DNA from 4 places in the Enterobacter kobei genome. Region 4 is predicted to be linked to each of the others. Evidence: predicted binding sites of a transcription regulator. Region 4 holds the regulator's gene; each other region holds the start of a gene.

Region 1 (7,339 bases), 1.0 Mb from region 4:
GGTCGGGTGCGTTACTGTGGTGTTATAAAATAATCAAAACAGGAAAGCAGAGGTGGGGCAACGAATTCCCGTTACGCTCGGCAATATTGCGCCGCTGACGTTAAAACCGTTTCGCGCGGGTCAACTCGCACTGGTCTGTGAGGGCGGTGGGCAGCGCGGCATTTTCACCGCTGGCGTGCTGGATGAGTTTATGCGCGCGCAGTTCAACCCGTTTGATCTCTACTTTGGCACGTCTGCCGGGGCGCAGAATCTCTCAGCCTATGTCTGCAACCAGCCTGGCTACGCGCGAAAAGTGATTATGCGCTACACCACGGCGAAAGAATTTTTTAACCCGGTGCGCTTTGTGCGCGGCGGCAACCTGATCGATCTCGACTGGCTGCTGGAGTCGACCTCCAGCCAGATGCCGCTGGCAATGGACACGGCGGCCCGTCTGTTTGATAGCGGAAAAGAGTTTTGGATGTGCGCCAGTCGGGGGGATGACTATTCCCCGGGCTATTTCTCTCCGCAGAAGGAGAACTGGCTGGACATCATCCGCGCCTCCAGCGCCATTCCCGGTTTTTATCGTACCGGTGCCCTGCTGGACGGGATCAGCTATCTGGACGGCGGGATCAGTGACGCGGTACCGGTGCAGGAAGCCGCCCGTCGCGGTGCGAAAACGATCGTGGTGATCCGTACCGTGCCGTCGCAAATGTACTATACACCGCAGTGGTTTAAGCGGATGGAGCGCTGGTTGGGTGACAGCAGCCTGCAACCGCTGGTGAACATCGCGAAGCAGCATGAAACCACCTACGGCGCGATGCAGCGTTTCATTGAAAAACCGCCGGGTAAGCTGCGAATTTTCGAAATCTATCCTCCTAAGCCATTGATCAGCATGGCGCTGGGCAGCCGCGTCCCTGCGCTGCGCATGGACTACAAAACGGGGCGGCTGTGCGGACGCTACTTCCTGGCGACGGTCGGTAAGATGCTGGCGGAGCAACCGCCTCTGCATCGGCATAAACCCATCATTACGCCCCCTGCAATTGTCGCCAACGACGCCCTGACGATGCCGCTGGTGGACATTCCACAGGCGAATGACGCTTTATTAGATAACGAGGATCTGGCGTGACGCACCGCTTTGTTGATACCCACTGCCACTTTGATTTTCCGCCGTTTACGGGAAATGAGGCGCAAAGTATTGCGAAAGCCGCTGAGGCAGGCGTTCAGGCGATCGTTGTACCGTCGGTAGAAGCGGCTGATTTTTCGCGTGTGCTGACGCTCTCCACGCGTTACCCCGCTCTCTATGCTGCGCTCGGCCTGCATCCGATAGTGATTGAGCGCCACCTTGATGAGCATATTGAGGCACTTGATGAAGCCCTGCAGACCGCAGGAGACAAACTTGTCGCTATCGGCGAGATCGGGCTCGATCTCTATCGTGAGGATCCTCGGTTTGAACGCCAGCAGACGATCCTCGACGCGCAGCTTCGGCTGGCTAAGCGTCACGACCTGCCGGTGATCCTCCATTCAAGACGCACGCACGATAAGCTGGCGATGCACCTGAAACGCATCGCTCTACCGCGTAGCGGCGTGGTGCATGGTTTTTCCGGCAGCCTGCAGCAGGCGCAGCGTTTTATCGAGCTGGGCTATAAAATTGGCGTGGGGGGCACCATTACCTATCCGCGTGCCAGTAAAACCCGCGATGTGATGGCACAGTTGCCACTCTCTGCGCTGCTACTGGAAACGGATGCCCCGGATATGCCGCTGAGTGGTTTTCAGGGCCAGCCGAATCGTCCGGAGCAGGCTGCGCGCGTGTTTACCACCCTGTGTGAGCTGCGAACGGAGCCTGAAGAGGTGATTGCCGATGCGTTACTGGAAAATACGCGTGCGGTATTTGGCATCACGCTATAGGTAAAGTGCCGGACGAATCACCGTTATCTTCTGTTTTTCCAGTGCCTGCGCCAGCGGTTCAATGTCCTCCGGCGTGGCGCTGCGCCATGACGCCGCCTCACCGTAAACCCCATGCGCATGAAACGCGTTAATACGCACTGGAACATTCCCAAGCCCGCGGATAAACGTGGTCAGCGGCTTAAGATGTTCCAGATAATCGCACTGCTCCGGGATAACCAGCAAGCGCAGTTCCGTCAAACGGTGGCGATCGGCAAGCCAGCGAATGCTCTGTTTAATCAGCGGGTTTTCGCGCCCGGTCAGGAAACGGTGATGCGCGTTTCCCCATGCCTTGAGATCCAGCATCGCCCCATCCAGTACCGGCAGCAGTTTCTCCCAGCCGGTTTCGCTTAGCAGCCCGTTGCTGTCCACCAGGCAGGTTAAATGCTGCAGTTCAGGATCGGTTTTGATTGCGCTAAAAAGGGCGATTAAAAACGGCAGCTGTGTTGTAGCCTCGCCGCCGCTGACGGTAACGCCCTCAATAAAGGGGGCAGCTTTTCGGATCTGCGTGAGGATCTCCTCCACGCTCAGGCGGTGCGCCATGGGCGTGGACTGCTGCGGGCAAAGATGAAGGCAGGTATCACACTGCTGGCAATGACTCTCCTGCCACCATACGCGTCCGGCCTGAATGTTGAGTGCATCATGAGGGCAGTGGGGCACGCAGTCGCCGCAGTCGTTGCAGCGCCCGATGGTCCATGGGTTGTGGCAGGTTTTACAGCGCAGGTTGCAGCCCTGCAGGAACAGGGCCAGGCGACTGCCCGGCCCGTCCACGCAGGAAAAAGGAATGACCTGACTAACTAAAGCGCATCTGTTGTTCATGGCTTATCACGCGCGGCTGACGTTCCAGGATGCGGGTATTGCGTGCGGCTTCTTCGCCAAGCCAGGTCGTATTGGTGCGCGAACCGGCTTCGCGGAATTTTTCCAGGTCCGACAGGCGCACCATGTAGCCCGTCACGCGGACCAGATCGTTACCCGCAACGTTGGCGGTGAACTCCCGCATACCGGCCCTGAACGCGCCCAGACAAAGCTGCACTATCGCCTGTGGGTTGCGTTTTACCGTCTCATCGAGCGTTAAAATATCGCTGATACCGGAGTGATAGTGTCTGTGATGTGGCGCAACGGCCAGCAGATGGCTGATGGGATCCGGTTCGTCACCATAAGGCAGACGCGCGCCTGGCGTGGTGCCTGAATCAGAGCTGATGCCCGACTGCGCATGGAGCATGGCGCGCTGTTTCCAGCCGTGCTTCACAGGTGTGTTTTCTACAAACGCCGCAAGCTGTTCGCTGATGCGATAGCCCAGCGCGTTAGCCTGCTCGTCTTTGCCATAGCGACCGTTGATTCCGTCCTTCTCACAGAGCGTGTTTACCGCTTCCGCCAGGCCGTACATGCCAAACATTGGCACAAAACGCCCGGCATCAATCAGCCCCTCTTTTACCAGGAAGCTATTCTCAAAGAAGCCTGATTGTTGATAGAGAAAATCACAGCGGGCATCAATGATGGCGATTTGCTGCTGACAGTAGTGCGGAAGCGTACGGTTGAAGAAGTCGTCAACGGAGGTGCTGTGCTCCGCAATGGCTTTGAGGTTAAGGCGCACCAGGGTGCTGCCACCGCCAGCCAGCGGCAGGGAGTTGTAACAGCTCACCACGCCAAAACGGCCTTTTGTGAAAATTTTATCATTCACGGGGCCGTTTGAAATATGCGGTTTACTGCATTCGCAAATGTTTCTTGCCACCTCAAGCAGCAAATCGTCCGGGGTGATTTCAGGATCGTAAATAAAGGTCAGATTCGGCGCGACCTGCTTAAGCTCTGCATCTGCACGTAGAATGGCGCGGATGATGGGGCCGTCAGCGGGCCCGATGTTTGCGTGCATAAACGCATCAGGGAGCGTTCTGTCGAGATAGCGCCAGAAACGTTTTATTCGGCTATCGATTTCTTCTTGTGTTAGAATTCTAACATATGGATTCAGTATCGCATCAAGCTGCCCCAGATAGACCGGCATAGATGTCACTGAAGGAACATGATGGTAGAGAATGGTTAATAGCGAGAGGGCATCATCCAGATCCTTTGCCCCTTCCAGCTCCAGCCATTCAGAACCGTTAGCCAGGAATTTTTCATAATCCGGCAGGACGTAGCGCGGTTTGTAAGGCGCATGGCCTTCGAACATGTCGCAGATAAATCCCTCGTCCAGCGCGGCGCGGGCGGCTTCAGGAAGTGCCGGATAAGGCAGGTTGTTTTCCGCTTCCAGCGCCAGAAAATGACGTTTTTGTTCCGGGGTTAACACCGGACTTGTCACAATGTGCTGGCAACGTTGTTGCAGGGTATCTGGCATGTTCGCTTCCTTGAGTGTTCTGCTGATGATGAACGAATTGTAGAAAGCCAGCCTGTTGGGGCTTTTGATCCCACAGGGGGTATCTCGGCTTTAGTCAGCAATAAGTGCGATAAAGTTTGAAGAAGATCTCATTACAGTAATGCAAATTTGTACGCAGTTTTCATTAACTGTGATGAATGTCGAAGTGTGGATGCGGGTGGATGTTAAAATACTCACAGACCCGCAAGGTAAAATTGATACGGCACTGCCGTTGGAGAATGTTATGACCGATTTAACTGCAAGCAGCCTGCGCGCGTTGAAACTGATGGACCTGACTACCCTGAACGATGACGACACCAATGAGAAAGTCATCGCCCTGTGCCATCAGGCGAAAACGCCAGTGGGTAACACCGCAGCCATCTGTATCTACCCGCGCTTTATTCCGATTGCCCGCAAAACGCTGAAAGAGCAGGGCACGCCGGATGTGCGCATTGCAACCGTAACTAACTTCCCGCACGGCAACGACGATATCGAGATTGCGCTGGCAGAAACCCGCGCGGCCATTGCTTATGGTGCAGACGAAGTTGACGTGGTATTCCCGTACCGCGCGCTGATCGCCGGTAACGAGCAGGTTGGCTTCGACCTGGTGAAAGCCTGTAAAGACGCGTGCGCGGCGGCAAACGTGCTGCTGAAAGTGATTATCGAAACCGGTGAGCTGAAAGAAGAAGCGCTTATTCGTAAAGCGTCTGAAATCTCCATCAAAGCCGGTGCGGATTTCATTAAAACCTCTACCGGTAAAGTACCGGTGAATGCGACCCCGGAAAGCGCGCGCATCATGATGGAAGTCATTCGCGATATGGGCGTGTCCAAAACCGTTGGTTTCAAACCTGCGGGCGGCGTGCGTACTGCCGAAGACGCGCAGCAGTTCCTGGCGATTGCCGACGAGCTGTTCGGCGCCGACTGGGCCGATTCCCGTCACTACCGCTTCGGTGCGTCCAGCCTGCTGGCAAGCCTGCTGAAAGCGCTGGGTCATGGCGACGGTAAGAGCGCAAGCAGCTACTGATTGCCAGGCAATGCCGGATGACGCTTTGCTTATCCGGCCTACAGGGTCGTAGGGCGGGTAAGCGTAGCGCCACCCGCCACAATTCCCCCGATTCCGCATGGAGGTTACCGTGTTTCTCGCACAAGAAATTATTCGTAAAAAACGTGATGGTCATGCATTAAGCGACGAAGAGATCCGCTTCTTTATCAATGGCATTCGTGATAACACCGTCTCTGAAGGGCAGATTGCGGCTCTGGCGATGACCATTTTCTTCCACGATATGTCGATGCCCGAGCGCGTGTCGCTGACCATGGCGATGCGAGATTCAGGAACCGTTCTGGACTGGAAAAGCCTTAACCTTAACGGCCCGATTGTGGACAAACACTCCACCGGCGGTGTGGGTGACGTGACCTCCCTGATGCTGGGCCCTATGGTGGCCGCCTGTGGCGGTTACATCCCGATGATTTCCGGGCGCGGTCTGGGCCACACCGGCGGTACGCTCGACAAACTGGAAGCCATTCCGGGCTTCGATATCTTCCCGGATGACAACCGCTTCCGCGACATTATTAAAGACGTGGGTGTGGCAATTATCGGCCAGACCAGCTCTCTTGCCCCGGCAGACAAGCGTTTCTACGCGACCCGCGACATCACCGCCACCGTTGACTCCATTCCGTTGATCACCGCCTCTATTCTGGCGAAAAAGCTGGCAGAAGGGCTGGACGCGCTGGTGATGGACGTGAAGGTGGGCAGCGGTGCCTTTATGCCGACCTATGAACTTTCTGCCCAGCTCGCCGAAGCGATCGTTGGCGTCTCCAACGGCGCAGGCGTGCGCACCACCGCGCTGCTCACTGACATGAACCAGGTACTGGCCTCCAGCGCCGGTAACGCGGTCGAAGTGCGTGAAGCCGTCCAGTTCCTGACGGGGGAATACCGCAACCCGCGCCTGTTCGACGTGACCATGGCGCTGTGTGTAGAGATGCTGATCTCCGGCAAGCTGGCGAAAGACGAGGCGGAAGCCCGCGCGAAACTGCAGGCCGTGCTGGACAACGGCAAAGCGGCAGAGATCTTTGGCCGTATGGTCGCCGCACAAAAAGGCCCGACCGACTTCGTTGAGAATTACGCCAAATACCTGCCAACCGCGACGCTCAGCAAAGCCGTATATGCCGACAGCGAGGGCTTTGTCTCAGCAATGGACACCCGTGCGCTGGGTATGGCGGTGGTCTCGATGGGCGGCGGTCGTCGTCAGGCGTCAGACACCATTGATTACAGCGTCGGCTTTACCGATATGGCCCGTCTGGGCGACAGCGTTGATGGCCAACGTCCGCTGGCGGTGATCCACGCCAAAGACGAAGCCAGCTGGCAGGACGCGGCGAAGGCGGTGAAAGCGGCCATTACGCTTGCTGATAAAGCGCCAGAAAGCTCACCTTCGGTCTATCGCCGTATCACCGAATAGCGGTATACTGATCTGATCGAATTTTTATGAAGCACTACGTACGGAGAACAATTATGAAACGTGCATTTATTATGGTGCTGGACTCATTCGGCATCGGCGCAACCGAAGATGCAGAACGTTTTGGTGACGTGGGTTCCGATACCATGGGTCACATCGCGGAAGCCTGTGCGAAAGGCGAAGCGGACAACGGTCGTAAAGGCCCTCTGACCCTGCCAAACCTGACCCGCCTCGGTCTGGTGAAAGCGCATGAAGGTTCTACCGGTAAAATCGCAGCCGGTATGGACGGCAACGCGGAAGTGGTGGGCGCCTACGCCTGGGCTCACGAGCTCTCTTCCGGTAAAGATACCCCGTCTGGCCACTGGGAAATCGCCGGTGTGCCGGTCCTGTTCGACTGGGGTTATTTCTCCGATCACGAGAACAGCTTCCCGCAGGAGCTGCTCGATAAGCTGGTGAAGCGTGCCAACCTGCCGGGCTACCTCGGTAACTGCCACTCTTCCGGCACCGTGATTCTGGACCAGCTTGGCGAAGAGCACATGAAAACCGGCAAGCCGATTTTCTACACCTCCGCTGACTCCGTTTTCCAGATTGCCTGCCACGAAGAGACGTTTGGCCTGGA
Region 2 (7,339 bases), 2.3 Mb from region 4:
AGTGGACGGTTGGCGCGGGTGTTGGCGTCATTAACAGCCCATACAAACAGTATGATCGTGACGTATATCCTGTTCCCGTTATCACCTATGAAGGCGAGAACGTCTGGTTCCGCGGTCTCGGCGGCGGCTACTATCTCTGGAACGACACGGCCGACAAGCTCTCGATCATGGCCTACTACGATCCAACGCACTTCAAGCCGGGAGACAGCGACAGCCACGCGCTTCGCCAGCTCGATAAGCGCAAAAGTAGCATGATGGCCGGGCTTTCATACGTGCATAACACCGAGTATGGCTTCCTGCGTACTGCTCTGGCAGGTGATACGCTGGACAACAGCAACGGCTTTATCTGGGACCTGGCGTGGCTGTACCGCTATACCAACGGCGGGTTTACCCTGACGCCGGGCATCGGTGTGCAGTACAACAGTGAAAACTACAACGACTACTATTACGGCGTCTCTAAAAACGAGTCTCGCCGCAGTGGTCTGAAAAGCTACAGCGCAGATGATGGCTGGGATCCCTACCTGGAGCTGACCGCGAGCTATAACTTCCTTGGCGACTGGAGCGTCTACGGTACTGGCCGTTATGAGCGTCTGAGCGATGAAGTGAAAGATAGCCCGATGGTCGATAAGTCATGGGCGGGTATCTTCTCTGTGGGTGTGACCTACAAGTTCTGATTGTGCATTAATTCAGTGCAATTATTGCATCAAAACGGGGCGCTTGCGCCCCGTTTGCTTTTTTGTGGTGCAGGGCGATTATCGCTTAACAATACGGATCGTCTGCCCTAAACGAGACGGTTTTTCTTCGCTCGCTTTCTGCGGCGTGGTCACGCAGGCTGTTTCTACACAAACGAATGTTTTGTAACCGTCATCAGGAATATCGGCCATGCTGACAGACAATGCCGGACCTGGGTTCCAGCCCACCACATTGCTGTGATGATGATGAACGACCTCAATGCCGCGGTTCAGGGCACCATCGTGGATCACGCTGCAGGCTTCCGGGTGGAGATAGACGCGGTCGGTACGATCGGGGAAAGCCTGAACGCCGTCGCTCAGCTTGCCCTCTTTCGCATTATCAACTTTGTCGATAAAGGTATCGCCGAGGCCGCTCACCTTCACTGCGTTGATGTCACCCACGTTGAAGTAGGTGTGCAGGGCAGACGTGGTTTCGAACTCGCCATGCGCTTCCAGCTCAATTTCGCAGGTTTTACCCAGCTTGAAACGGGCGTACAGGGTGAAATCATGCGGCCACAGGGCGCGGGTTTCATCATTCGCCTGCAGCTCAAAGGTCAGCACGGCACCGTTGTCATCTTCATTGTGCGCTTTCAGCGTCCACTGCTGGTTACGGGCAAAACCGTGAGACGGCAAACCCTGCTGTGTGGACGGGCCGAACCATGGCCAGCAGATGGGGACGCCGCCACGGATAGCAGCCCCTTTTTTGAACGAGGTGGCCTCGCTCAGCCACAGTCCTTCCTCTTCGCCCTCAGGCTTCCAGGAGAGCAGGTGGGCGCCATTCAGCGCCACGGAGGCTTTCACGCGCGGGTGGTCAACGACGATAACATCAGCGCCGTCAATCTGGCGGCGGGAGAGCACAGGGGTAAGTTGTTCGACTACCGGAAGTGCAAATATTTTATTAATCATTAAGCAATCCTCTGTCTAAAAAACAATAAAAAAGGCGACCGAAGTCGCCTTTTTGGATCAAACACTCATCTCAACTTATTTGGAGATGTGAGCGATCAGGTCCAGTACTTTGTTAGAGTAGCCAGTTTCGTTGTCGTACCAGGAAACCAGTTTCACGAAGTTGTCGTTCAGTGCGATACCAGCTTTAGCATCGAACACGGAAGTGCACACTTCGCCGTTGAAATCAGTAGATACAACGTCGTCTTCGGTGTAACCCAGAACGCCTTTCATTGCGCCTTCGGAAGCAGCTTTGATTGCTTTCTTAATTTCTTCATAAGAAGCAGCTTTTTCCAGACGAACGGTCAGGTCAACAACGGATACGTTAGGCGTTGGAACGCGGAACGCCATACCAGTCAGTTTGCCATTCAGTTCTGGCAGTACTTTACCTACAGCTTTAGCAGCACCGGTAGAGGATGGGATGATGTTCTGAGCCGCGCCACGGCCGCCGCGCCAGTCTTTGTGAGACGGGCCGTCAACGGTTTTCTGAGTAGCGGTGGTAGCGTGAACGGTAGTCATCAGACCTTCGATGATGCCGAAGTTGTCGTTGATAACTTTAGCCAGCGGTGCCAGGCAGTTGGTGGTGCAGGATGCGTTGGAAACGATGTCCTGGCCAGCGTAAGTTTCGAAGTTTGCACCACGAACGAACATTGGGGTGTTGTCTTTAGAAGGACCAGTCAGAACAACTTTCTTCGCGCCTGCAGTGATGTGTTTACGTGCAGTTTCGTCGGTCAGGAAGATACCGGTAGCTTCAGCTACAACATCAACACCGATTTCGTTCCATTTCAGGTTAGCTGGGTCTTTCTCAGCAGTAACGCGGATGGTTTTGCCGTTAACAACCAGGTGGCCGTCTTTCACTTCAACGGTGCCGTCGAAACGACCGTGAGTTGAGTCGTACTTCAGCATGTACGCCATGTATTCAGCGTCCAGGAGATCGTTGATACCAACGATTTCGATGTCAGAACGTTTCTGAGCAGCACGGAAAACAATACGGCCGATACGGCCAAAACCGTTGATACCTACTTTGATAGTCATATATTCCACCAGCTATTTGTTAGTGAATAAAAGGTTGCCTGTAAAATTACAAAAACCTTACGCAGCGTCAAGCGGAATCGTGTCAATCATTGCGACAAATCAATCCTGTGACTAACGTTTGTGCGACTGACTCGCCTCACTTTCCCTTTGAGCTTGCAACCACATGGGGGCTGCGCCCGGAATTTTAAAGTCCTCGCAGGATAAAAATGTGAACATGATCACAATTGCCTGACCGCCTTTTCGCGACACATAAGTTTAGAACAAAAGTGCACGCAAGGGTGTTAATGTTTTGTTAGAATCCGGGTTAAAAGATGTCTGTTTCTACAGCGAGATGTAAGCATATGTCGAACCAACGTAACCCTGACGATTTGAAAAAAAACCTCACAGAAATGCAGTTTTACGTGACGCAGAACCACGGCACGGAACCGCCATTCACCGGGCGTTTACTGCACAACAAGCGAGACGGCGTCTATCACTGTCTGGTCTGTGATGCCCCGCTGTTTAACTCACAAACGAAATTCGATTCCGGCTGCGGCTGGCCGAGCTTTTACGAGCCGGTGAGCGATGAGGCAATCCGCTATCTGACTGACACCTCGCACGGCATGGTGCGCACGGAAATCCGTTGCGGGACCTGCGACGCACACCTGGGGCACGTCTTCCCGGATGGTCCACAGCCAACGGGGGAGCGTTTCTGCGTCAATTCGGCCTCCATGAGCTTCACGGATGATGAAAACGGCGACCAGATCAAGGGTTGAAAAAACGATTCAGCAAATTATTCCTTTGAAAGGGAGAGATCGTGAATATTGATGACATGATTAACGGGATGACCCAGGATGTTTATCAGCGTCTGGTCACCGCCGTTGAACTGGGAAAATGGCCGGATGGCGTGGCGCTTACCCCTGAGCAAAAAGAGAACAGTTTGCAGCTGGTGATGCTGTGGCAGGCGCGCAACAATACTGACGCGCAGCACATGACGATCGATACCAACGGCCAGATGGTGATGAAAAGCAAGCGAGAGCTGAAAGAAGATTTTGGCATCACGCCGAAGCCAATTGCGACGCTGAAAATGCAATAAACGTGCGGGCTGATGCCTTCATCCAACCCTCTCCCACGGGGAGAGGGTTTGAATGCGTCGCTACTTTTGCGGGATCCCTAATGACTCTGCCAGCTGCTTCGCTAACTGGTTGTTATCGTCCGCGCCATACTCCCAGAACATCGCCCCGGCGAGACCTTTCTGTTTAATGTAGTCCGCTTTGATCGCCACGGAACGTGGGTTCTCATACGAAATCGCAAAGAGCGCCTTGCCGTCGGCTGCCTCCACGGAGAGCCACGGCACTTTCGCCTGGTCGTCCCAGTGCTCGGTAAAACGCTTCTGCGGATCGTTCAGCAGCTTTTTCACGATATCGTTGTACTTCACGTAGGTATCTTTGGACAGGTCATAGCCGAGCGACCTGAACAAGCCGAGCTCCTGCGGTCCAAAGTAGGGCTGGGTGACCGGATTTTTTTGTGCGTCCGGCTTGCTCCAGTCGATACCCGGCTCAACGGCGCGTTTCGGTACGCGACCGTAAAACCCGATCCCGAGGTTCATCTGCTGTGGTTTCAGTCCCGCGGCCAGATAGTTATTTACCACAAAGTCCACGCTGTATTTATCGGCAGCAGCCACCGTCGGCCAGGCGCTGGAATCATAGAGGTTGGCGTTAAAATACTGGGTACCATACGCCATGTCGTAGGTCATCAGGTTGATGTAGTCGAGCAGGGGAGCGATGGCTTTGACATCCACCCAGCTTTTCGGACTTTCCGCATTGGCGCCTACCGCAATGGTCACCAGCTTTTTCTGCCCGAATGCGTCGCGCATCTCTTTCAGCAGCGCGGTGAAGTTGTCCCTGTCGGCTGGCGTGCTGGCAACCAGTCCCCACGCGCCGTTGACCGGGTACTCCCAGTCGAGATCAATCCCGTCCAGACCGTATTTGTCGACAACCTCCTGGGCGGATCGGATAAACACCGCACGACTCTCTTTGGTGGCCGCTGCGCCAGAGAAACCACGCGCACCCCAGCCGCCAACAGAGAGCAGCACTTTAAGGTGCGGGTTTTGTTTACGCAGAGTGGGGATTAAGGCCAGATCGGATGCCACTTTTGGCGAAAGCCAGATCTGATGCAGTTTCGTCGGATCTTTCAGCGCGGCGTTGGTTTCGTCTTTCTCGTTGTTGTAGACCAGACCAAACGAATAGTTCAGGTGGGTGATCTGGCGGACATCCAGTTTATTAATGTCGCCACCCGGTCCGGCGGTGACATCGCCACCCCCGTTGAAATAGCCGACGGACATCAGGGGCGCAGCGGAAGCCAGTGACGCGCAAAGCAAGGGTAATGCTGCCAGCAAGGGCAAACGTTTCATATAATTTCCTCTTTGACTTAATAAAATAACCACGCCACAGAAAAGGCGTGGCGAAAAAACAACCTGACGAGAATAGCATTGCCGCTTCGCTGAGGATGCGAGGGAGTTCACTTTATGGGGATTGGAGAAGAAATGCCGGGTGGCGCTGCGCTCCAGAGAAAGTAGGCCGGGTAAGGCGAAGCCGCCACCCGGCTTAAAAAACTACGCCTGCGTTTCCAGCCAGTCTGCCAGGGTATACAGCGTCGCGCCTTCGGCAGCCATCTCCATAAACGCCTGAGCACTGTCCTGAGGGTGAATGTTCACGCCGCGGCAGCCGTCGGTGATCACGCTGACGGTGTAGCCTGACTGGAGCGCGTCCAGTACGGTAAACTTCACGCAGTAATCTGTCGCCAGCCCCAGCACAATCAGCTCCGTGATTTCATGGTGGCGTAACCACGCGTCCAGCGCGGTCTTCTGACGATGACCGTTATCAAAAAACGCGCTGTAGCTGTCTATTGTCGGGTTTTCACCCTTATGGAACACCGCGTCGATGGCTTTCTGATTCAGGAGCGGATGCAGCGCCGCGCCTTCCGTTTGCTGCACGCAATGATCCGGCCAGAAGGTTTGCGCCAGCCCGTCGAGTTCACCCTGAGTGAACGGTTCGACGTTGTGCTGGCTGGCAAAACTGCCGTGGTTAGCCGGGTGCCAGTCCTGGCTGGCGACCACCGCTTCACCGCGAGCTTTACACCAGTCAATCAGCGTATTCGCCACGTCAACGGTGCTGTCACCTTCGGCGACGGCCAGCGCGCCGCCTGCGCAGAAATCATTTTGCAAATCGACCAGTAGCAGGGCGCGTTGCGTCATGAGGCCTCCTTATTCGTCAGGGGTCAGTTCACCGCGCAGATTTTGCATCATGGCGTTGCGAATGGACTGAATGTCCAGATCCTGACTCAGTAAATAGTGAAGTTTAGTCAGCGTCGCCTCAACGGTCATATCGAAACCGCTGATGACACCCGCATGTGCCAGCGCGTTGCCGGTGGCATAGCCACCCATATTCACTTTGCCGGACATACACTGGGTCAGGTTCACCACCACAATTCCGCGTTCGCTGGCTTCCTGAAGCTCTTTCAGAAACTCACCGTTCTGCGGGGCGTTGCCCACGCCGTAGGAGCGCAGGATCAGCGCTTTCACTGGCTGGCGCAGGAAGTTGCGGACCACGTCGGCGGAAATACCCGGGTAAATGGTAACCACGCCGATGGGCTGCGGGGTAATCGGATGCACAATCAGCTCGCCAGCGGTATTCGGTGCAGGCGGCGTGCCCAGACGACGGATATGAATCCCCGCTTCCAGCAGCGGCTGCAGGTTCGGTGAGGCGAAGGCGTCAAAACCATCGGCATGGGCTTTCGTCGTGCGGTTGCCGCGATACAGACGGTTGTTGAAGAACAGCGAGACTTCGTTAATCGGGTAATTTGCCGCCACGTACAGGGAGTTCAGCAGGTTGATCTGCCCGTCGGAGCGTAACTCCGCCAGAGGAATTTGCGACCCGGTGACGATAACCGGCTTGCTCAGGTTCTCCAGCATGAAGGAGAGCGCCGAGGCCGTGAACGCCATGGTGTCGGTACCGTGCAGGATCACGAAGCCGTCGTACTGGTCGTAATGCGCTTTAATGTCATCCGCGATGTGCTGCCAGTCTTCTGGCGTCATGTCGGAGGAGTCCATCAGCGGCTCGTATTCATGGATGGTAAAGTCAGGCATTTCCGGACGGTGGAACTCAGGCATCAATGCAAGCTGACGCTGAAGGTGGCCGGAGACAGGAATATAGCCATTTTCAGAGCGCTGCATACCGATGGTACCGCCAGTGTAGGCTACATAAATCGATTTCTTCTGCATGGTAGTGAGTTCTTGTTCTTCAAAAGAAAAAAATCCCCTCTTCGCGGGAAGAGGGGACGGTTTTTAACGGACGTTCGCGCAGGTCAGGCAAAACGCGTAACGACTTTGTGGATCGTTAAAGGCCGCGAGCTTATCGCTTTCCGTCTTCATCGCTTTCGCTGCCGTGGCAACCGGCGCAGGCAGGTAAGCCTGCAGCGCCTCCGGCAGCATGGCGCGAACGGAGACAGACATGCTGTCCATCACCATATCGAAGAATGACGGCTCATCCTGATAATACTCAATGTGCCATTGCTTGAGCTTCGCCAGGTCGGCCGCTTTCTTCACGGCGTCGTCAAAGTCACCCAGACTGTCCACCAGTCCGTTGTTCTTC
Region 3 (7,339 bases), 2.1 Mb from region 4:
CGATGACCCGCCAGCTGGAAGCGTTTATAGCGCTGCTAAACGAACGTCTTCAACCAGCGCCTTCTCCATAAACAGGCTAAGCGGGTCGTCAACATAGGGGGCAAATGCCGGGCGCAGTTCGTACCCGCACTGTTCATACAGACGAACCGCGGCGTGTTGTTTTATCCCTGTCTCCAGCCGTACCGTGTGGCAATGACGGCTCAGGGCCTCATCTTCCAGGGCAGCCAGCAGCCTCTCTCCCAGATGCTGTCCCCGGTGGGTCGGGTCAATATAGACCCGTTTCATCTCACCGGTTCCATCCCCGTTAAGCACGATGGCTCCACAGCCAACGGCCTGAAGCTGCTGGTCACGAATGATCATCAGGATAAGCGATGCGTCGGGCAGCGCTGAAAGATCGAGCAGATGATTGCTTTCTGCGGGATAGAGTTCGCTCTGATAGCGGTCAAGGGCTGCAATCAGTGTGAGGATGTCCGGATGACGAGCGGATTCAGAGGTAATGGAATACATGGCAGGCTCCTTGCTGTTTTTATTTTAAAATAGCGCAGCTCTGCCATGGTGCTTCATAGTATTAACTTATCGCGCTGCCCGGCTAGCGCAAAAAGATACGGCCTTTCAGATACAACGTGGCCTGACCGGCGATCAACACGCGATCGCCCTTCAGTTCACAGCGCAGATCGCCGCCACGATACGACACCTGACGTGCGTTCAGTGACGTTTTACCCAGCTTTTCGCTCCAGTAGGGGATCAACATGCTGTGCGTGGATCCGGTAACCGGATCTTCCGGCACCCCTTCGCCCGGGCAGAAAAAGCGGCTGACGAAGTCATAGTCTTCTCCAGGCGCCGTTACGCAGACCATTTTCCCCAGCGGAACCATTGCCGCGATATCCGGCGTGAGCGCCTCCACCTGCTGCTGGCTCTCCAGCACCACGATATAGTCTCGTCCGGCGCGTACCTCTTTCGCCTTTGTGATGCCCAGCGCGCTGAACAACGCTGCCGGGGGATTATCGACGGCCTCCGTCGGCCACGCAGGGAAATTCAGCGTCAGCCAGTCGCCGCTGCGCTTGACCGTCAGCTCGCCCACGAAGCGCGTGGTAAAGTGAATTTCGGTATGCGGATAATCCAGATATTCAAAAATCACGTGTGACGCCGCGAGGGTCGCGTGTCCGCACAGGTTAATTTCGTGCAGCGTGGTAAACCAGCGCAGTTCAAACCCGTCGTCGGTTCGCACAAAAAAGGCGGTCTCAGACTGATTATGCTGCTGCGCCATTTTAAGCAGCGTCTCATCGGGCAGCCACTCCTCCAGCGGGCAAACCGCCGCCGCATTACCGCCAAACGCCCTGTCGCTGAAGGCATCCACCAGATAAAAATCAATTTCCTGCATTGTCTCTCCCTCTCTTGTTATCAGTTTTTAGCGCAGATACACCGTGCCTTTCAGGTAGCACGACGCCTGACCGCTCATCAGCACCCGTTCCCCTCTCAGTTCACAACGCACGTCACCGCCCCGCGCCGACACCTGACGGGCAAACAGGGTCGTTTTGCCCAGTGTTTCACTCCAGTAGGGGATCAGCATCGTGTGCGCGGACCCGGTGACCGGATCTTCCGGGACGGAAACGCCCGGTGAGAAGAAGCGGCTGACAAAGTCATATTCCCCCTCGCCCGGTGCCGTCACGCTAACTTTGTGCTCACCCGGTGTCATCGCAGACAGGTTCGGCATAAGGGCTTCAACCTGCTGGCGGTTTTCCAGGACGATCACCCACGCGCGCCCTTTACGGGCGTCAACGTAGTGGCGGATACCCAGCGCCGCGATCATCTCTGGCGGTGGCGTCTCTTTATGTGTCGGACACGCCGGGAAATCCAGCGTCATCCACTCTCCCTCCCGGCTGACCGTCAGGCGGCCAGATGCGGTGTCGAAGTGGATCCGCGAGTCGGGGTAATCCAGTTCATGAAACAGGACGTACGCGGCGGCCAAAGTGGCATGCCCGCAGAGATTAACTTCGGTGAGCGTTGTAAACCAGCGTAGCTCAATGCCCCCTTTGCTGCAGACGAAAAAGGCCGTTTCCGATTGATTATGCTGTTGCGCCATTTTCAGTAGCGTTTCATCGGGTAACCATTCTTTCAGCGGACAAACCGCCGCCGGATTGCCACCAAACGAAGTATCGCTGAACGCATCTACCAGATAAAAATCAATCTCCTGCATTGTCTTACCGCCTGTTTTTGTTGTGTTGTTCTTTTATATTCAATGAAAACACCCTCCCCGGCTACCGCTTTCACAAGGTAAATATTGAGATCTGCGTCACATAATGGTTGAGTTTTCGCCGTTTGACGTTTTAAGATCGTCTCCTCTTCTTTCCAGCAACGAATCTCCGACATCCCTATGACAACGAACACAGTTTCCCGCAGGGTTGCGTGGCTACGCGTGGTCACGCTGGCCATTGCCGCGTTTATTTTCAACACCACAGAGTTTGTTCCGGTTGGGCTGTTGTCTGACATTGCCGACAGTTTCCAGATGGAAACGGCTCAGGTGGGCATTATGTTGACCATCTACGCCTGGGTGGTGGCGCTTATGTCATTGCCGTTTATGCTGCTGACCAGCCAGATGGAGCGGCGCAAACTGCTGATCGGTCTCTTCGTGTTGTTCATCGCCAGCCATGTTCTGTCGTTTATGGCGTGGAATTTTACGGTGCTGGTCATGAGCAGGATTGGCATTGCATTCGCCCATGCGGTGTTCTGGTCGATCACCGCGTCGCTGGCTATACGCCTGGCCCCGGCGGGTAAACGCGCCCAGGCGCTGAGCCTGATTGCCACCGGCACCGCGCTGGCGATGGTGCTGGGTCTGCCGATTGGCCGTATCGTGGGGCAATACTTCGGCTGGCGTACGACCTTCTTCGCGATCGGCATGGGGGCACTGGTTACGCTGGTGTGTCTGATTAAGCTGCTGCCCGCGCTGCCGAGCGAACACTCTGGCTCGCTGAAAAGCCTGCCGCTGTTGATGCGTCGCCCTGCGCTGCTGAGTATCTATCTGCTTACCGTAATCGTGGTGACCGCGCATTACACGGCGTACAGCTACATTGAACCGTTTGTTCAGGTGGTGGCAGGGTTTAGCGCCAATTTTGCCACCCTGTTACTGCTCATCCTCGGTGGTGCGGGCATTATCGGCAGCGTGCTGTTTGGCAAGCTGGGTAATCAGCATGCTTCCTTGCTTGTGAGCGGCGCCATTGGCCTGCTGCTCGCCTGCCTGCTGTTGCTGATGCCCGCCGCGGGCAGCGAAAACCATCTGGCGATCCTGAGCCTGTTCTGGGGCGTGGCGATCATGATCATCGGCCTTGGCATGCAGGTAAAAGTGCTGGCGCTGGCACCGGACGCGACGGACGTTGCCATGTCACTGTTCTCGGGGATATTTAATCTGGGCATCGGCGCGGGCGCGCTGGTGGGAAATCAGATTAGCCTTCATGTCTCGATGTCGGCGATTGGGTATCTGGGCGCTATTCCAGCCCTGGTCGCGCTTATCTGGTCAGTGCTCATCTTCCGCAAATGGCCGGTGGCGCTGGAGGAACAGAGTCAGCACGGGTGACGTTTGTTTGTGCCGGGTGGCGCTGCGCTTACCCGGCCTACAAGCCTGTAATAACCCAGGCCGGGTAAGGCGAAACCGCCACCCGGCAATCACCTCAGTGGTAAGTTTTAATAATCTCCAGCACGCCGTTAATAATAAACTGCACGCCCATACAGACCAGTAAGAAGCCCATCAGACGTGAAATAGCTTCGATACCGCCCTTGCCTACCCAGCGCATAATCGCACCGGAACTGCGCAGTGACCCCCACACAATGATCCCGATAATCGCAAAAATCAGCGGTGGCGCAACCGTCAGGACCCAGTCCGGGAAGGTGGCGCTATCACGGACCGTAGAGGCGGAACTGATGATCATCGCGATGCTACCCGGCCCCGCCGTGCTCGGCATAGCCAGCGGCACAAAGGCAATATTTGCACTCGGTTCGCTTTCCAGCTCTTCGGATTTGCTTTTGGCCTCCGGCGACTCATGCGCTTTCTGCGCCGGGAACAGCATGCGGAAACCGATAAAGGCGACAATGAGTCCCCCGGCGATGCGCAGGCCAGGGATGGAAATCCCGAAGGTGTTCATCACCACCTGTCCCGCATAGTAAGCCACCATCATGATGGCAAACACATAGACGGAAGCCATCATTGACTGATGGTTACGCTCGACGCTGTTCATATTCCCTGCCAGCCCGAGGAAAAGTGCCACCGTCGTTAACGGGTTTGCCAACGGCAGCAGCACCACCAGCCCAAGACTCACTGCTTTAATTAAATCCAACATAATGCATCGTCGTCCTTATCCATATTCATCCCCGCAAGTATAGGGGGAAAGTGTGACGTTAAGCCATCTGCGCAACGTAACGATTATTTTCCGTAAGTAAGGATAACCCTGAGTTATCTATATGATTTGAAAGCGTTCAAAAAAAGTTCATGAAACGTTTTAGCAATTCGTGGCATCGGCTGATTCATTCAGTTGACTTATACTTGCCTGAGCAATAATATCTGCCGTAACTAAACTACTTGCCAGGGCAACCATTGTGAAAAGCACCAGTGATATCTTTAACGACGTTGTTCCGCTGGGTCGTCTTATTCATATGGTTAACCAGAAAAAAGATCGCCTGCTCAATGACTATCTGTCACCGCTGGATATCACCGCAACACAGTTCAAAGTGCTGTGTTCCATTCGCTGCGAAGTGTGTATCACGCCGGTTGAGCTGAAAAAGGTGCTCTCTGTCGATCTGGGTGCGTTAACCCGCATGCTGGATCGTCTCGTCTGCAAAGGATGGGTAGAACGAAGCCCTAACCCGAATGACAAACGCGGCGTGCTGGTCAAGCTCACCTGCGATGGCGCGGCCATGTGCGAGCAATGTCATCAATTAGTAGGACAAACACTGCATCAGGAACTAACAAAAAACTTAACGGCAGATGAAGTGGCAACCCTTGAGCTTTTGCTGAAGAAAATACTGCCGTAAACAGAAAAGAGGTATGACGATGTCCAGACGCAATACTGACGCTATCACCATTCATAGCATTTTGGACTGGATCGAAGATAACCTGGAATCGCCGCTCTCCCTTGAAAAAGTGTCAGAGCGTTCAGGTTACTCCAAATGGCACCTGCAACGGATGTTCAAAAAAGAGACCGGCCATTCACTAGGTCAATATATTCGCAGTCGCAAGCTGACGGAAATTGCCCAGAAACTGAAAGAAAGCAATGAGCCGATCCTTTATCTGGCAGAGCGTTACGGATTTGAATCACAGCAAACCCTGACGCGTACGTTTAAGAACTATTTTGACGTGCCGCCTCATAAGTACCGAATCACCAGCGTACCCGGAGAATCCCGATACCTGTATCCGTTAAAACATTGTAGTTAATCATCGCCTGTAAAAGACGTAATCGAGGAAATCATGAAAGTTATCGCCTCCGCCGCCCTCGCCTTGCTGGTGCTGTTTTCCAGCCAGACCTTTGCGGAGCAAACCCCAGGTGCAACGCAGCAAAATAATCGTGGCACGATGATTTTGCCGTCAGCACATGACCAGTCACCCTATGATTTCAACCACATGGGGACTGGTAGCGACAAATCCGACGAATTAGGCGTGCCTTATTATAATCAGCACGGCTTCTGATTCGTTTTTGCCCCGCCACTGCGGGGCTTTTTTATGCTCTAGCCTCTGACGCGCGCCGCCCGCCGTACCCGCAAGCCAAACACGTTGATATACAGCCCCGCCATAATCAGCACTGCCCCCAGCAACTGCAGCGCGCTCAGCGTTTCATCCAGCAATAGCGCCGCACTGGCGAGCCCAACCACCGGCACCAGCAGAGACAGGGGCGCCACGCGCCAGGTTTCATAACGCCCCAGCAGCGAACCCCAGATCCCATAGCCCACAATCGTGGCGACAAAGGCCAGATAAATCAGAGAAAGGATCGTGGTCAAATCGATATCGACCAGGCTTCTCAGCATCACATCCGGGCCATCCAGAATAAACGACGCCGCCAGAAACGGGATGACCGGAATTAACGCGCTCCAGACCACCAGCGACATCACCTGCGGCCGCGCCGCGTGCTGCATAATCAGCTTGTTGAAGATATTCCCGCACGCCCAGCTCAGCCCCGCCGCCAGCGTAAGCATAAAGCCCAGCAGCGCCACATCCTGACCATTCAGGCTGGCTTCAATCAGCACCAGTACGCCAAACACCGCCAGCGTAATCCCCGCCAGCTGTTTGCCCTGCAAACGTTCGCCAAATACGAACGCACCGAGAATGATGGTAAAGAACGCCTGCGCCTGCAAAACCAGCGAGGCAAGACCGGCAGGCATACCAAACTTGATGGCGCAGAAGAGAAACGCGAACTGGCCAAAGCTGATGGTCAGGCCATAGCCCAGCAGTAATTTGAACGGGATTTTTGGACGCGCAACAAAAAAGATCGCCGGGAACGCCACTAACATGAAACGCAAACCGGCCAGCATAAGCGGGGGCATATTGTGCAATCCCAGCTTAATGACGACAAAATTGAGCCCCCATACTACGACCACCAGCAACGCCAGCAGTCCGTCTTTACGCGTCATACCCTGCCCCTGAATTATTAATAATTTGTTAACACTTCAAGGTAACAGAAAAAAGGACGCTGCGAGAAGATCATTAATTCTGGCAGGCAGCTGAAGCACTTACGGATAAACCAGGTGCTATACAAGCCCCTTATGTCATGGTAATCCTGTTAACACACCTCTAATAAAAGCATAAGCAACTGTCGGGCAGAAATATGAAACCATCTCTCAGGCGCTCAACCGCAGCGCTGCTGGCATCGTCATTGTTGTTAACCATCGGTCGGGGAGCGACGCTGCCGTTCATGACCATTTATCTCACGCGCGTCTACAACATGAGCGTCGAGAATATTGGTTATGCCCTGACGATTGCGCTGACCATCGGCGTGGTGTTCAGCCTGGGATTTGGCATTCTGGCGGATAAGTTTGATAAAAAACGCTACATGCTGATTGCGATCGTGGCGTTTATTGCCGGATTTGTCGCGATCCCGCTGGTGGATAACGTCACGCTGGTGGTGCTGTTCTTTTCCCTGATCAACTGCGCCTACTCCGTATTTTCGACGGTGCTGAAAGCCTGGTTCTCCGACGTGCTCACCTCAAGCCAAAAAGCGCGTGTTTTCTCGCTCAACTATAGCTTCCTGAACATTGGCTGGACGGTCGGCCCGCCCATCGGCACCCTGCTGGTGATGTACAGCTTACAGCTGCCCTTCTGGCTGGCCGCTTTTTGCGCCGCGCTGCCGCTCGCGTTTAT
Region 4 (7,339 bases):
GCGTGGTTACAACTGTTTCAATTTCGTAAAATTAGGTAAAAGGCTGGTCTCCGTTCATACTGCTCTTTAGAATCAAGCCATTCGCTTTTTATACTGCGCTTTGTTAAGGAATTCTCATGCTCAAATCAACACTGGCGGCTGTCGCAGCTGTGTTTGCTCTTTCTGCCGTTTCCCCTGCTGCGCTGGCAGCCAAAGGGGACCCTCACGTTCTGCTGACCACCTCTGCCGGGAATATTGAGCTGGAACTGAATAGCCAGAAAGCTCCGGTTTCCGTGAAAAACTTCCTCGACTATGTGAACAGTGGTTTTTATAACAACACCACTTTCCACCGCGTGATCCCTGGCTTCATGATTCAGGGCGGCGGTTTCAACGAGCAGATGCAGCAGAAGCAGCCGAACCCGCCGATCAAAAACGAAGCGGACAACGGCTTGCTGAACAAGCGCGGCACGATTTCCATGGCGCGTACGGCGGATAAAGACAGCGCCACCAGCCAGTTCTTCCTCAACGTGGCGGATAACGCCTTTCTCGACCATGGCCAGCGCGACTTCGGTTACGCGGTCTTCGGTAAAATTGTGAAAGGGATGGACGTGGCGGATAAGATTTCTCAGGTTCCTACTCATGACGTCGGCCCGTACCAGAATGTGCCGTCCAAACCGGTCGTGATCCTCTCCGCAAAAGTACTGCCGTAACCCTCTTTGACACGGGCGGCGCTCGCCCGTGTAATGCCCCCTCCCTGCGAAAGCGCGTTTTGCTGCTTATACTTGTGGCAAACGGACTATTCAGGGAGGCGTTAAGTGAAAAAACTCACCGACAAGCAAAAATCCCGTATTTGGGAGCAGCAGCGTAACGTCAATCTTCAGGCCAGTTGTCTCCTTGAAAAAGGTCATGGTCCTTCAGAACCCCATATTGAGACGCTGGAGCTCGGGCCTTCCGCGCCCGGTTTACCCCATCTTTGTCTTATTCACCGCCATCTGTATCGCAAAGAGCTGAAGCGGGCGGGCGAATACCGTACCGACGATATTTTTAAAGGTGACATTCCTTTCTGCCACTTCGAGTACATCGAGAAGATGGGCAATGAATTGATGGCGGACCTGGAAAGCGAAAAGTATCTGGTGGGTCTTCAGAAAGAAACCTTTGTGAACAGAGTTAGTCACTACTACTGTGAAATCAATATGCTGCATCCTTTTATGAGCGGCAATGGTATTGCACAACGGGTCTTCTTTGAGCAGCTGGCCATTCATGCCGGGTATATGCTGGACTGGCGGGGTATCGATCCCGAGCAGTGGGTGGCGGCGAACCGAAGCGGCGCGACGGGCGATTTGACTGCGCTGAACGCTGTCTTTGCCAAAGTAGTGAGCGAAGCGCGGGAATCTGAGTAGAATAGGGCGGCATTTTTTTCGGGAGCCGCCATGATTCTGCTGATTGATAACTACGATTCCTTCACCTGGAACCTTTACCAGTATTTTTGTGAGCTGGGAGCAGAGGTGGTTGTCCGCCGTAACGATGACGTGACTCTGGCCGATATTGCGACGCTGGCTCCGCAGAAAATTGTGATTTCACCCGGCCCCTGCACGCCGTCGGAATCGGGCGTGTCTCTGGATGTTATCCGGCACTATGCTGGCAAGCTGCCCATTCTGGGCGTCTGCCTGGGCCATCAGGCCATTGCCCAGGTATTCGGCGCCACCATCGTGCGTGCCGCGAAAGTGATGCACGGAAAAACGTCGCCGGTCACGCATACCAGTATCGGGGTATTCACGGGGCTCAATAATCCCTTAACCGTGACGCGCTACCATTCGCTGGTGATTGACCCGCCGACGCTGCCAGACTGCTTTGAGGTGACCGCCTGGAGCGATACGCAGGAGATCATGGGGATTCGCCACCGCGAGTGGGATCTTGAGGGCGTGCAATTCCATCCGGAAAGTATCCTTAGCGAGCAAGGGCATGACCTGCTGGCTAATTTCTTCCATCGCTGAATATCTGTTGCCTTGCTGTGATTTTTTATGCATATTTTGTGATTATATTTTCACAATCAATGTGACATAAAATGGATGGGCATGACATGGCAACTGAACAACCAGCAATTACCCGCGCAACATTCGATGAAGTGATTCTGCCGATTTATGCACCGGCTGAGTTTATCCCGGTTAAGGGGAAAGGCAGCCGCGTCTGGGATCAGCAGGGAAAAGAGTATGTGGATTTCGCGGGCGGTATTGCGGTCACGGCGCTGGGTCATTGCCATCCTGCGCTGGTGGAGGCGCTGAAAACCCAGGGCGAAACCCTGTGGCACACCAGTAACGTATTCACCAACGAGCCGGCGCTGCGTCTGGGCCGCAAAATCATTGATGCCACGTTTGCCGAGCGTGTGCTGTTTATGAACTCCGGCACCGAAGCCAACGAAACCGCCTTTAAGCTGGCGCGCTATTACGCGACGACGCGTCACAGCCCGTACAAAACCAAAATCATCGCCTTCCACAACGCCTTCCACGGGCGCTCGTTCTTTACCGTCTCCGTCGGCGGCCAGCCGAAGTATTCCGACGGCTTTGGCCCAAAACCGGCCGATATCGTCCATGTGCCGTTTAACGATCTGCATGCGGTGAAAGCGGTGATGGACGACCACACCTGCGCGGTAGTCGTGGAGCCAATTCAGGGCGAAGGCGGCGTGACGGCGGCCACCCCGGAATTCCTGCAAGGGCTACGCGCGCTGTGTGATGAGCATCAGGCGCTGCTGGTGTTTGATGAAGTGCAGTGCGGAATGGGACGTACCGGCGATCTGTTCGCTTATATGCACTACGGCGTGACGCCGGATATTTTGACCAGTGCCAAAGCGCTCGGCGGTGGTTTCCCGGTGAGTGCGGTGCTGACGACTCAGGAGATCGCCTCTGCGTTTCATGTCGGTTCGCACGGCTCAACCTATGGCGGTAACCCGCTGGCGAGCGCTGTGGCGGGGGCGGCATTCGATATCATCAATACCCCAGAAGTGCTGAACGGCGTGAATGCGAAGCGTGAGCTGTTCGTAAAACATCTGCAAAAGATCAATGACCAGTATGATGTGTTCAGCGAAATCCGTGGCATGGGTCTGCTGATCGGTGCCGAGCTCACGCCACAGTACAAAGGCCGCGCCCGCGATTTTCTGCATGCTGCCGCCCACGAAGGGGTAATGGTGCTGAATGCGGGGCCAGACGTGATGCGTTTCGCACCGTCGCTGGTGGTGGAAGAGAAAGACATTGAAGACGGGTTAACCCGCTTTGCCGTAGCGGTCGCGAAGATCGTTAAAGGCTAATACTCGGTTCGTTTTAACCGGCGCGTTAACCAAATGCCATGATGAGGACGCTGACGCCATGCCACCGACGAAATGGTGTGCATGGTGTTCAGGTGGCCCAGCACGCGATGCAAATGCTGCTCCAGGGTGCTCATCGGCCCGTGAGTCAGCGTTTCCGGCGCTTCCAGAATGTTCGAATCCCCCGACTCACCCGGCGCGTCATACTCCAGACGCTGCTGACACCTCTGCAGGGCGATTTCACACGACTGCAAATAACGCTGCGCCAGATCCGGCGTCAGCATCGTGTGCTCGCGCGCCAGGGTGGTCATGGCGTTAATATGCTCGACGATAAACTGGCTATGCGTGACCCAGAGCTTCATGTCCGCCAGATAGTGCGCGTTAAAGCCTGGCTCCTGCATCGCCTGGTTGAGCGAGTTAAACAGGGCGTTGTGCGCCTGATTAACTTTCATCCGCTGATACGCCAGCGGGGAGGGCTGCGGGTCGTCGCTCAGGATCAGACGAATGGCCTGCTGGTCAGCCTCCAGCGCGTCGTGGGCGTTCTGGCGCAGCAATCCGCTTTGCCACTGCGGCCACAGCCAGACCATGCCACCAAAGGCAATCAGACAGCCAATCAGCGTATCGATCAGGCGGGCAACGATAAACTGTTCGCCGTTTAGCGTAAGCAGCTGAAGGGTATATACCGCCGTCACCGTAAAGCCCACCATCGCCCAGCCGTAGTTTTTGCGGATAATCAGGTAACTCACCAGCGTAATCACCAGCATCCCAGCCAGGGTATACCCCTCGGGAACGTGGAAGTGTAGCGTTACGCCCGCAATAATCAGCCCCGCCATCGTGCCGCCTGCCCGGTGCAGAATACGTACCCGCGTGGCGCCGTAGCCGTTCTGGGTGACAAACAGCACGGTCATTAAGATCCAGTACGGTTTCGGCAGATGCAGCGCCATGCCCATCAGACTGGCGATACTGAGCATAACGCTAATCCGCGCGGCATTGCGCAGGGCAGAAGACTTAAGAGAGAGATAGCTTCTGAGTGCTGGCAGGAGCGGCAGACGTTTTTGCTTATCCGCCATCAGGTCGCGGGGATACAGCGGGCGCTGGGTGCGCAGCACGCGGGCAATGCGGCTGAAGTGCCAGGCGGCAAACTGGCCGACCGGGTTATCCGGATGCTGACGAGCAATTTTCTCCAGCGCGCCGAGCTGTTTATCCATGTTAAAGCGCGTGGGGTAGCGGTGATAGAGAATGTCGTCCGCCAGCACCCGCAGGCGCGCGGAGACGGTCTGCGCATTCCAGCGGATCACCGCCTCGGCGTGGCTGCGCTCGACCAGCTTTTGCACCTCTTGTGGGTGATGAAGGCTCACGGAGATATGCTCCTGCAGATCCAGCCCCACCTGGAAGGTGCGCAGCAGGCGTTTATATTCGTGATTCTTGTTGGCGGCGAGCATATGCAGCTGCTGATAGCACTGGCTTATCAGATCCACCACCTTTTGCTGGCGCGTCAGCAGCGGCGGTAAGGATTTTTCCGGGTCGGTATGCTGGGTCAGCAAGGTGTATTTGGCTTCGCAGTAATCCGCAAGCTGCACATACAACAGGCTCAGAGATTCACGCAGCGGCTGTTCCCGCCACAGCCAGAACCAGAACCAGTTAAACAGCCCGTACCACAGCGTGCCGAGGGCGTAGATCAGCAGCGGCTCCCACACCGGCATATTCCCGGCGAGGCTCAGGGTGAAGATGGCGGCAATCAGTGAAGCGGGAAGCAGGCGGGCGTGCAGGGAACTGATTTCTGCGGTAACACCGAGGCTCATCGCCAGTACGGTCAGGATCAGCGGCAGCGGAATATCGCGCGCCAGTAAAAGCTGCACGGCGAGGCTACAGCCAGCAAACAGCGAACCGCCAACGATCAGGCGTTTGAAAAAGCGTTTATGCGGCGTGTCCAGACCGGCGATGTTGCAGCAGGCGGGAACGAGAGAAAACAGCAGACCCTGCTGGAGTTGTCCCAGAAGCAGGCCCACGGCCACAGGAAGGCACAACACCAGCGTTTGTCGCAGTGCGTAATTAACTTCCGGGTGATAGATCAGCCTGCGCCACATGGGGAATAGAGACAAAAACGGCGTGACACCTTGCGATGGCACGCCGTTTGAGCGGAATTAACGCGTTCCGTAGACCACGATGGTTTTACCGTGGGCAGAGATCAGGTTCTGATCTTCCAGCATTTTCAGGATACGACCCACCGTTTCGCGGGAGCAACCGACGATCTGACCAATTTCCTGACGGGTAATTTTAATTTGCATGCCGTCCGGGTGGGTCATGGCGTCTGGCTGTTTCGCCAGGTTCAGCAGGGTCTGCGCGATACGACCGGTGACGTCCAGGAAGGCGAGGTTACCCACTTTCTCGGATGTGACCTGCAGACGACGCGCCATCTGGGAAGAAAGACGCATCAGGATGTCAGGGTTTACCTGAATCAACTGACGGAATTTCTTGTAAGAAATTTCAGCCACTTCACATGCTGTCTTTGCACGAACCCAGGCGCTACGTTCCTGGCCTTCTTCAAACAGGCCCAGTTCACCGATAAAATCGCCCTGGTTCAGATAAGAAAGGATCATCTCTTTCCCTTCCTCATCTTTGATCAGCACTGCCACCGAGCCTTTGACGATGTAATACAACGTTTCCGCTTTTTCACCCTGGTGAATCAGCGTGCTCTTCGATGGGTACTTATGAATGTGGCAATGAGACAAGAACCATTCGAGAGTCGGGTCTGTTTGCGGTTTGCCAAGCACCATGCGCTGTTATCCTCTGTTATAAGCTGTCACCAGAGTCATCAGATGCATCCGGACTCTGGGGTTGCAATCGAATTCTTACCCATACCCTGGGAAGTCGGCTGTCGTAACGTTTCGCAGCCAGTAAAGTTTGATGTCCTCTGCATACATGTGTAACGTCAATGTATTACTGTAGCATCCTGAGTGTTTTAGCATAGCTTTCGCCGCGTGTCTCCTGGTGTCTCGCTTCAGCATGATGCAGGTCGCCTTCCGTTGCGAGAAATGTAACGCACGCGTAATCTGTCACCGAAAATGCAACGTTGGAGTCAAAGAATATGCAAGCGCGCGTGAAATGGGTTGAAGGTTTAACGTTCCTGGGCGAATCCGCGTCAGGGCACCAGATTTTGATGGACGGTAACTCCGGCGATAAAGCCCCCAGCCCAATGGAAATGGTGCTGATGGCGGCGGGTGGATGCAGCGCGATTGACGTGGTGTCGATTCTGCAAAAAGGTCGTCATGACGTGACGGATTGCGAGGTTAAACTCACCTCAGAACGTCGCGAAGAGGCGCCACGCCTGTTCACCCACATTAATCTGCACTTTGTGGTCACCGGTAAAGCGCTTAAAGACGCGGCGGTTTCGCGTGCGGTGGATCTGTCTGCGGAAAAATACTGCTCTGTGGCGTTAATGCTGGAGAAAGCGGTAAAAATCACGCATTCGTATGAAGTGATCGAGGCTTAATCTTTTGGCGGGTGGCGCTTCGCTGACCCGCCCTACAAAAGCATGAACGTAGGCCCGGTAAGCGCAGCGCCACCGGGCAGAACAACTCACGCAATCTGCTTCCCTTCCATCAACCGCTCCACCAGCGGCGTCATGATGAGCTCCATCGCCAGCCCCATTTTTCCGCCTGGTACCACTAACGTATTCATGTGCGAAATAAACGAGCCCTGCAGCATCGCCAGCAGCCAGGGGTAATCAATGCCTTCGAGATTGCGGAAGTGGATCACCACAAAGCTCTCGTCCAGCGACGGGATGGTTTTCGCCGCGAACGGGTTAGAGGTGTCCACCGTCGGCACGCGCTGGAAGTTAATGTGCGTGCGGGAGAACTGTGGCGTGAGGTAGTTGATGTAGTCTTCCATGGAGCGCACCACCGAATCCATCACCGCTTCGCGCGAATGGCCGCGCTCGCTCATGTCGCGCGTCAGCTTCTGGATCCACTCCAGGTTCACGATAGGCACCACGCCAACCAGCAGATCCACATGACGCGCCACGTCATGCTGTGGGGTGACTACGCCGCCGTGTAATCCCTC

Evidence for each region. Region 4 encodes CRP, which controls carbon source genes, mostly activating them, when cyclic AMP is high. Its sites were predicted from a motif close to ATGTGANNNNNNTCACAT; they were not measured.
Region 1: the regulator CRP is predicted to act here: its motif matches at 4,364-4,381, upstream of deoC (deoxyribose-phosphate aldolase).
Region 2: the regulator CRP is predicted to act here: its motif matches at 2,915-2,932, upstream of msrB (peptide-methionine (R)-S-oxide reductase MsrB).
Region 3: the regulator CRP is predicted to act here: its motif matches at 2,282-2,299, upstream of BFV64_RS11375 (sugar transporter).

What each region holds. Positions count from the first base shown of each region.
Region 1 is NZ_CP017181.1:590,332-597,670, forward strand. It holds gene BFV64_RS02870 (patatin-like phospholipase family protein) at 53-1,105, shown strand; gene BFV64_RS02875 (TatD family hydrolase) at 1,102-1,884, shown strand; gene BFV64_RS02880 (YjjW family glycine radical enzyme activase) at 1,879-2,739, opposite strand; gene BFV64_RS02885 (YjjI family glycine radical enzyme) at 2,714-4,249, opposite strand; gene deoC (deoxyribose-phosphate aldolase) at 4,512-5,291, shown strand; gene deoA (thymidine phosphorylase) at 5,401-6,723, shown strand; gene deoB (phosphopentomutase) at 6,777-7,339, shown strand, end outside.
Region 2 is NZ_CP017181.1:1,871,573-1,878,911, forward strand. It holds gene BFV64_RS08990 (MipA/OmpV family protein) at 1-674, shown strand, start outside; gene BFV64_RS08995 (D-hexose-6-phosphate mutarotase) at 753-1,637, opposite strand; gene gapA (glyceraldehyde-3-phosphate dehydrogenase) at 1,713-2,708, opposite strand; gene msrB (peptide-methionine (R)-S-oxide reductase MsrB) at 3,050-3,463, shown strand; gene BFV64_RS09010 (YeaC family protein) at 3,505-3,783, shown strand; gene chiD (chitinase ChiD) at 3,844-5,100, opposite strand; gene pncA (bifunctional nicotinamidase/pyrazinamidase) at 5,302-5,943, opposite strand; gene ansA (asparaginase) at 5,953-6,969, opposite strand; gene sppA (signal peptide peptidase SppA) at 7,033-7,339, opposite strand, start outside.
Region 3 is NZ_CP017181.1:2,345,165-2,352,503, reverse strand. It holds gene ptrR (putrescine utilization regulator PtrR) at 1-71, shown strand, start outside; gene BFV64_RS11390 (GNAT family N-acetyltransferase) at 25-507, opposite strand; gene BFV64_RS11385 (PhzF family phenazine biosynthesis protein) at 590-1,381, opposite strand; gene BFV64_RS11380 (PhzF family phenazine biosynthesis protein) at 1,409-2,197, opposite strand; gene BFV64_RS11375 (sugar transporter) at 2,375-3,571, shown strand; gene BFV64_RS11370 (MarC family NAAT transporter) at 3,666-4,331, opposite strand; gene marR (multiple antibiotic resistance transcriptional regulator MarR) at 4,588-5,022, shown strand; gene marA (MDR efflux pump AcrAB transcriptional activator MarA) at 5,042-5,422, shown strand; gene marB (multiple antibiotic resistance protein MarB) at 5,456-5,674, shown strand; gene eamA (O-acetylserine/cysteine exporter) at 5,713-6,612, opposite strand; gene ydeE (efflux MFS transporter YdeE) at 6,807-7,339, shown strand, end outside.
Region 4 is NZ_CP017181.1:4,469,545-4,476,883, reverse strand. It holds gene ppiA (peptidylprolyl isomerase A) at 117-689, shown strand; gene BFV64_RS21805 (putative adenosine monophosphate-protein transferase Fic) at 795-1,379, shown strand; gene pabA (aminodeoxychorismate synthase component 2) at 1,410-1,973, shown strand; gene argD (bifunctional acetylornithine/succinyldiaminopimelate transaminase) at 2,060-3,280, shown strand; gene BFV64_RS21790 (YccS/YhfK family putative transporter) at 3,277-5,364, opposite strand; gene crp (cAMP-activated global transcriptional regulator CRP) at 5,422-6,054, opposite strand; gene BFV64_RS21780 (OsmC family protein) at 6,366-6,770, shown strand; gene BFV64_RS21775 (phosphoribulokinase) at 6,857-7,339, opposite strand, start outside.